DNA from 2 places in the Bradyrhizobium huanghuaihaiense genome. Region 1 is predicted to be linked to the other one. Evidence: riboswitches for the same ligand, from Rfam matches in the RefSeq annotation. Region 1 holds a riboswitch; the other holds the start of a gene.
What was found. Region 1 has a riboswitch for cobalamin ahead of N2603_RS07125 (TonB-dependent receptor). Riboswitches for the same ligand answer to the same signal wherever they lie in the genome.
Positions count from the first base shown of each region.

Region 2: it holds a riboswitch for cobalamin, as region 1 does, so the genes downstream of both, N2603_RS29515 (DUF1636 family protein) here and N2603_RS07125 (TonB-dependent receptor) in region 1, are expected to answer to the same signal.

Region 1 is NZ_CP104172.1:1,498,641-1,502,823, forward strand. Features, by position in the region: gene N2603_RS07125 (TonB-dependent receptor) at 1-1,512, opposite strand, end outside; cobalamin riboswitch at 1,620-1,815, opposite strand; gene N2603_RS07130 (amidohydrolase family protein) at 2,728-4,183, shown strand, end outside.
Region 2 is NZ_CP104172.1:6,226,339-6,230,521, forward strand. Features, by position in the region: gene cobN (cobaltochelatase subunit CobN) at 1-236, opposite strand, end outside; gene cobW (cobalamin biosynthesis protein CobW) at 236-1,270, opposite strand; gene N2603_RS29515 (DUF1636 family protein) at 1,267-1,641, opposite strand; cobalamin riboswitch at 1,737-1,956, opposite strand; gene cobO (cob(I)yrinic acid a,c-diamide adenosyltransferase) at 1,997-2,632, shown strand; gene N2603_RS29525 (cobyric acid synthase) at 2,638-4,086, shown strand; gene cobD (threonine-phosphate decarboxylase CobD) at 4,075-4,183, opposite strand, start outside.

The sequences.
Region 1 (4,183 bases):
TGTGACATAGTCGGTGCGCGTGACTGTGGGCTCATCCTGACGGATGCCGGCGATCAGGGATAGTTGCTCGGTGACCGACAACCTGTTCTCGGCGAATAGCGCGTATTGATTGGTTACGCTGCCAAAGCCGGGAACCGTGGGGTTCGGACTGCTGAATATGCCTGGAACGAAGTTGACCGGATTGACGGACGACGAGCCGCCGTAGGGGGAATTGTTGGTGTGGGTAAAATTGATGCTGTTGACGTCGAAGCCTGCGACGAACTCATTGGCCATGCCGAAGACATGCCCGCGGAATTTCGCATCCATGCGATTGCCGACCTGCTGCTGATCGTGAAAAATCTCGATATAGCTGCTTCGGTTGATCAGGCCGGTGGCGAGGTTATAGGCGTAGCTTTCCACGTCCTTCCAGTGTCGCTGGGAGTTCAAATAGTAAAGCGTGTTTTGAACCGAGATTCCATCGGCGATCTGCCATTCGGTCCTCACCTGGTTCCAGCTATCCTGGTAGCGGATGTGGCTGTCGCTGACGTTGTAATTTTTGAAGCGTAGCGATTCATCGAGCCTGCCGTTGATCAGCGGCGTGCCGAAATAGCGCGACGGGTTGCGGTCACCGTAGTCCGTCGACAGCGTCCAGGTGACGTCTTCGTTCTGCTTGATCTGGACTACGGCATGAAGCGCGACGTTCGAGGTGTTGTCGCGATCGACCCAGCCGTCGGACATATTGCCTGTTGCGGTGATCCGGTAGGCGACGTCCTTGTTGATCGGACCGCCGCTGTCCACCGCAATTCGCCGCGTCATGTTGCTGTCCAGCGACACCTCGGCCTGATTGCGGGGGACCCACAATGGTAGTTTCGAAACCACGTTGATGGCGCCGCCGACCGCGCCCGCGCCGTACAACACCGACGCAGGGCCGCGCAGCACCTCGATGCGCTCCGTTGACCAGGTGTCGTACGGAAACGTCACCGTCCCGGCACCGATATAGAGTTGGGTGCCGTCGTACAGCGTCATGACGGACCCGAGGCCCGTGAAGCCGCGGGTATTGAACGAGACGCCGCCATTGCCCGGTGCCGGGCTTGCCGTGAAGCCCGTGGCGTTTTGCGTCACAGCGTCGAGGATGTTCTGCTGGCCGCGTTCGGAGATGGTTTCAGCGGAGATCACCTCCACGCTGGCCGGCGTCTGCAGCCGCGTCAGTCCGAGGCGGCTGCCGGCCGTGCTGGTGCCGGTGAGATTGAGCGTCGGTGCGGCGAAGGCAGGGCCTGTCGAGGCGGTAGGCGGTGCGCCGGTGTTGGCAGCCACGTTGCGTTGCTGGAGCGAACGCGCGGAGCGCGTGGCTGCGCTGCGTCGGGGGCTGCGGGAGCTCGGCCTTGCCGACTGTTGCACGACCACGGGGTCGAGCGTCTCGGTTGGTCTTTCGGCTTGTGCCCAGCCATCGGTCGACAAAACCAGGCAGGAGAATGCAGCTGAAGTTAGAAATGCGCGGCGGAGCCGCGGCGCGAAGATCGTACGGGAGGTCATCAATAGACTCGCGGTAACGTGGCACGTCACCGCGAACGCAGTTTGGCCGCTGTCTCAAGAAGACGGCAGTCCAACACCCACCAGGACACCCCGCCCAATGTGCTCGCGTGTGACCACGACTGACGGCAGGTCTCCTGGCTCGCGGGTCGTTGCCTGTCGCCGCCTTCCCAGGCCCGCAGGCCCAGTGGCGTTTGGCGAAGGCTCACCGCTTACAGTTGCGGGGGCAGCCACGGAGTTGGGGGAATCCCCGCACCGTATTCCCTATTGATCTCCCGAAGGAGAACCGTCGCGGCCACCCTAGTTTTTTTTGCGAAGAGCTGTCAACTAGCTGTCCCGAGGCGGATCAGCATGTCGCACCGTTACCGGCCGACGTGCGGATCGCCCACCGGGCGTCGGGCAAAACAGCTCCAATTGGCATCAACCCCTCTTCACAAAAATATTCCACTTTACCGAAATTCGGATTTGTCGTATGTGTCGCGCATCCCAGCCCACCAAAGGGGCGGTCGTACGTCGTTTCGAGCGCGGGCTGGGATTGCGGTGGACGCGGGCGGCGTTAAAGGCGGACCTTGCGCGTGCAGGGCGAGATGAACCTCGTGAGCATGGTGCGGGCCGCAAAGACGGACGGCGCTCAAGTCCCGTGACGCCTCTGGCGAAGCGGGAGTGTCCGCGTACGGCGAAACCGTGTGGTCCTGGTCGTCGTAGCTACGGTCAAGCCCTGGCGAAGGCGTCATCGCGTCAACCGGCGCGGTGCCGCGACTTTCGCGGAGGCGAGGGAGGCCAGAAGGAACTCGGCTCCCGGGAGAGCGCGGCATAGGCCGTCAGACCATCGCGCAGGGAAGGCCTGGTTTCGGCTGCCCTGTGTCTCCCCTGTGCATTGCGCGTGCATTCGTTCAGCGCAGGGGTCTTATGGGTGCCAGCTGGCGCCCGGTCTTCCCTGCGCCCTTTCTCAAGAGAGGGTGTGAAGCGAAGCACAGCTCGGGCCAAATAAGCCGCGAGGATGCGGGCGTATGCGGATTGGCGAATTGACGCAGCGGCGTTGTTGCGCTCCGGTCCCGATACACGCCCTGCGTTCATGGGCCTCACTTGCAAGCATGCAGCATCGGCATCAGTGGTGGTGGTCGTTCTCCCCAGAATCTGCACTATGCGCGCCGACGTGCCTCCGGAGCTGCTGCCGGGCCTTTGGAGGTTTTTGCAATGGCTTTTCGGAGTGACGAGATGAGCGGTTTGGTGATCAGCGGCGGCCGGGTGGTGGATCCCGCGAGCGGGATGGATGCCATCGGCGATGTGGCGGTGGCGGACGGCAAGATCGCGGCTGTCGGCACGGGTCTCGGCGGCGCCGAGCGGGTGGTCGACGCCACCGGCCTCGTGGTCGCGCCCGGCTTCATCGATCTCCATGCCCATGGCCAGTCGATCCCGGCCGACCGCATGCAGGCTTTTGACGGCGTCACGACGACGCTTGATCTCGAAGCCGGCGTGCTGCCGGTCGGGTCCTGGTATGAGCGCCAGGCGCGGAAGGGGCGCGTGCTGAACTATGGCGCCGCCACCAACTGGGCCTTCGCCCGTATCGGCGCGATGACGGGCTCCAATGCCGAGAGTTCGCTGGAGGCGTTCGGCAATGCCATGCGCGATCGCCGCTGGATGGACAATGTCGCAACCGATGCGGAAGTCGCCGGCATCCTCGAGCGCCTCGCGCGCGGCCTCAACGAAGGCGGCATCGGCATCGGCATCTTGAACGCTTATGCCCCGGGCGCGGGCGTGCAGGAGCTGACCGCGGTGTGCCAGCTCGCCGCGAAGCAGGACGTACTGACCTTTACCCACGTCGCCTTCATGTCGCGCATCGACCCCGAGAGCGCGGTGGAAGCCTATATCCGCCTGATCGGCTATGCCGGCGCCACCGGCGCGCACATGCACATCTGCCATTTCAACTCGTCGAGCAAGACCGACATCGAGCGCTGCCGCGTGCTGGTCGAGAAGGCGCAGGCGCAGGGCCTCCCCATTACGGTCGAGGCCTATCCTTACGGCACCGGCTCGACCGTGCTCGCCGCCGCCTTCTTCAGCGATCCCCAATTCGTCGAGCGCAACGGCACCGGCTACGATTCCGTGCAGCGCGTGACCGACGGCTACCGCTTCCACGACCGCGAGGAGCTGCTCAAGGCACAGGCCGAGGAGCCGTCCTCGCTGGTGCTCTGGCACATCCTCGACACCGAGCACAATGCGCATCACCGCGACCTGCTCGACATGTCGGTGCTCTATCCCGGCGGCGCCATCGCCTCCGACGCGATGCCGTGGACGACGTCGGACGGCAAGACCTACACCGGCGATGCCTGGCCGCTGCCCGACGACGCCACCTCGCATCCGCGCTCGGCCGGCTGCTTCACCAAATTCATTCGCGAATGGGTGCGCGAGCGCAAAGCGGTGTCGCTGCTGGAAGGCGTACGCAAATGCGCGCTGATCCCGGCGGAGATCCTGTCGCAGAGCACGCCTGCGATGCGCGCCAAGGGCCGGCTCACCAAGGACGCGGATGCCGACATCGTCGTGTTCGATTACGAAAAACTCTCGGACCGCGCGACCTTCACGGCGATGAACCGCCCGTCGGAAGGCGTGCGCCATCTCATCGTCAGCGGTCAGCCGCTGATCAGCGACGGCATTCTGGACGTGAACGCGCGGCCGG
Region 2 (4,183 bases), 4.7 Mb from region 1:
GCCTGCGACAGCGTGCGCTCGATATAGGTGTCGACCGAGAGTGGATGTCGTAGTTCCGCGAGATTGGCGAGCCGCAGCGACGGCAGGCTGTCGCGGCCACGCCGCCAGCCGGCCGCGAACGCGGCAAGATCGGAATCCGAGTACGAGAGCACCACGAGATCGGCCGGGTCCTGGCCGATGTCTCTTGGCGTCGCGGTCTCCTCCAGACCGCGGCTCTCGCGGAAGACGACGTGCATCAGATGCCGAGTCCTGACCTGATCGCGGCCTCGTCGATGTCGCCATGCTCGCCGATCACGACGAGCTTGGACTGCCTGAGACCCGCGCCCCAGGGCTTGTCGAACTGGTGGCGCACGCGCTCGCCCACCGCCTGCAGCAGCAGGCGCATCGGCTTGCCGGCGACGGCGATGTAGCCTTTGGCGCGCAGCACATTCTGCTCGCGCGCCAAGCGCTGCACCGATGCGACCAGCGCTTCGATATCGGCAACCTCAGGAAGATCGATCACGACGGATGCGAAATCATCATGCTCGTGCTCCTCCTCGCCATCATGATGCGATGGACGCGCGGCGAGATCGTTCTCGGCGGCAGCGCCCAGACCGAGGATGACGCGCGCATCGATCGCACCGTCCGTGACGGGCAACATCGGCACGCGGCGCGGCATCTCGGCAGTGATCGCGGCCTTGGCGGCTTCAATTCCGGCGCTGCCGGCCAGATCGGCCTTGGTCAGCAGCACGATGTCGGCGCAGGCGATCTGGTCCTCGAACACTTCCGACAGCGGCGTCTCGTGATCGAGATTCTCGTCTGCTGCGCGCTGCGCCTCGACCGCATCCGGATCGGGCGCGAAGCGGCCGGCGGCAACGGCTTCGGCATCAGCCAGCGCAATCACGCCATCGACCGTGATGCGCGAGCGGATTTCAGGCCAGTCGAACGCCTTCAGCAGCGGCTTGGGCAGCGCCAGGCCCGACGTCTCGATCAGGATGTGATCGGGCCGTACGGGACGCGCCAGCAATTGCTCCATGGTCGGGATGAAATCGTCGGCGACGGTGCAGCAGATGCAGCCATTGGCGAGCTCGACGATGTTCTCCTCGGGGCAATTGGCGTCGGCGCAGGATTTCAGGATCTCGCCGTCGACACCCTCGCTGCCGAACTCGTTGACGAGCACCGCGAGCTTCTTGCCGTTGGCATTGCTGAGCAGATGCTGGATCAGCGTTGTCTTGCCGGAGCCGAGGAAGCCCGTGACCACCGTGACAGGGACTTTTGCGAGCGAGTTCATTCGGCGGCCTCCGGCAACACGGCAATGGGGGGAATGCGGGCAAGCGACTGCTTGCGGAAGATCTCGGGGCGGCTGCGCCAGGGCACGAGGCCGTCGGGCGCGGCCGCATAGGCCGCGGCGCCCGCGACGACGTCCTGCGCATTCGCATCCGACAGGCGCCCATAGACATAGGACCAGCGGCCGGGAGCGCTGAGCGCGACCGAGCAGCCCTGGCTGCAGGCCGACAGGCATTCGACGGGAACCACATTGACGCCCTCGGGCACGCCCGCTTCGAGGATCGCGCCATGCAGGCGCTTGCCGGGTGTCGTCTCGCCCTCGCCAAGCGTCTGGCCGGCGCGGCAGGTGATGCAGACGTGAAGTGTGACGGTCATCGCCTCTTCCAGATAAACAGCGGGAAGCGAAGAGGCGCACGGACCATTCTCCTGAAGGCCCGCTTCCCCGTCGCGGAACACCCCGTCCGCCGGTCCAAAACTCGTCCGCGCTGGCAGGTCTCCCGGCTTGCGGAGCAGGGTTTTGCCCTTCGATCCCCGCCTTCCCGATTCCGGTGGGAATCAGTGGCTTCGGGCATCTCTCCGGTCACGGTCGCGGGGGCGGCTGCATTTTGGACCCAAATCTTGCCGATTCGGACCCTATCGCATTCCCTCTTCGCCTGTCATAGGACAGGAACCAACGCCGGGCCACCATTTGCCCCCGGCCGCCTCTTGTCAAGCCGAAGGACCCCGTCAGATGACGCCTGAACCGGATAGCCAGACGGCCGATGAAACCGACGCCCGGCACGCCCAGAAAATGGCGAAGAAGAAGGCCGCCCGCGACAAGATCATGGCGACCAAGAGCGGCGAAAAGGGCCTGATCATCGTCCATACCGGCGCGGGCAAGGGCAAATCCTCCTCCGCCTTCGGCATGATCGTCCGCTGCGTCGCCCATGGCTTCCCTTGCGCGGTGGTGCAGTTCATCAAGGGCGCCTGGGATACCGGCGAACGCCGCCTGCTCACCGGCCATTTCGGCGAGCTCTGCCAGTTCCACGCCATGGGCGAAGGTTTCACCTGGGAGACGCAGGACCGCGCCCGCGACATCGCCGCCGCGCGCGCCGGCTGGGAGAAGGCCAAGGAGCTGATCCTCGATCCGAATTTGCGCATGGTCGTGCTCGACGAGATCAACATCGCGCTGCGCTACGACTATCTCGACATCGCCGAGGTGGTCGAGTTCCTGACGACGCAGAAGCCTGAGATGACGCATGTCGTGCTCACCGGACGCAACGCCAAGGACGAGCTGATCGAGATCGCCGACCTCGTCACCGAGATGACGCTGGTGAAACATCCGTTCCGTTCCGGCATCAAGGCGCAGGCCGGCGTCGAGTTCTGAATTCGATGGCGCGCGCATTGATGATCCAGGGGGCCGGCTCGGACGTGGGCAAGTCGCTCATCGTCGCCGGTCTTGCGCGCGCCTTCACGCGGCGCGGCCTGCGTGTGCTCCCGTTCAAGCCGCAGAACATGTCGAACAACGCGGCCGTCACCGTCGATGGCGGCGAGATCGGCCGCGCCCAGGCGCTGCAGGCGCTCGCCGCCGGCGTCGAGCCGCACACCGACATGAACCCGGTGCTGCTCAAGCCCGAGACCGATGTCGGCGCGCAGGTCGTCGTGCAGGGAAAGCGCATCGCCACCGCGCGCGCGCGCGAATATGCGGCGATGAAGCCGTCGCTGATGGGCGCGGTGCTCGAGAGTTTCGAGCGGCTCAAGGCGCGCTCTGATCTGGTGCTGGTCGAAGGCGCCGGCAGTCCGGCCGAGGTGAACCTGCGCAAGGCCGACATCGCCAATATGGGGTTTGCACGCAAGGCCGACGTTCCGGTCGTGCTGGTCGGCGACATCGACCGCGGCGGCGTCATCGCCCAGCTCGTCGGCATCAAGACGGTGATCGACCCTGATGATGCCGCGATGATCCAGGGCTTTGTCATCAACAAGTTCCGCGGCGATCCCACGCTGTTCGACGACGGCTACAGGCTGATCGAGCAGAAAACGTCGTGGCGCGGCCTCGGCGTGCTGCCCTGGTTCGCGCGCGCCGGCGAGTTGCCGGCCGAGGACGCGCTGGGCCTCAGCGACGCGCGCAAGCCCGGCCAGTGCAAGATCGCGTGCCTCGCGCTGTCGCGGATTGCCAATTTCGACGATCTCGATCCGCTCAAGCTCGAGGCGAACGTCGATCTCGTCATGGTCCGTCCGGGCGAAGCGATCCCCGGCGACGTCAGGCTCGTGATCATTCCCGGCTCAAAATCCACCCGCGGCGATCTCGCCTTCCTGCGCGCGCAGGGTTGGGACATCGATCTGCTCGCGCATCACCGCCGCGGCGGCTATGTGCTTGGCCTCTGCGGCGGCTATCAGATGCTCGGGCACAGCGTCGCCGACCCTGAAGGCATCGAAGGTTCAGCAGGCGACACACCGGGGCTTGGACTTCTGGACATCGAGACAGTGATGAGCCCGCAGAAGACGCTGACGCGTGTCGCGGCCGTACACGCCGCGACCGATCAGCCGATCGAGGCCTACGAAATCCATATCGGTCGCACCGACGGGCCCGATCGCGCCCGTCCGTTCGCGAAACTGAACGGCGAGCCGGAAGGCGCGATCTCCAGGGATGGCCGCGTGCAGGGCAGCTATCTGCACGGCCTGTTCACGTCGGATGATTTCCGCAAGGCGTATCTGGCGAAGCTCGATATTCCCGCGGGCGACGAGCCCTATCACATCAGGGTCGAGAGCGCACTCGAGGCCCTCGCCGACCACATTGAAAAGCATCTCGACGTCGAAGGCCTGCTGGCGCTAGCGCGCTAGAACCTCGGCAAGGCGCGACCATTCGGGTTCGCTGCCGGGGAGCCCGAGCCGCAGCCATGTCGGCTCTTTCGCGAACACCCGCGACCAGATCTGGCCG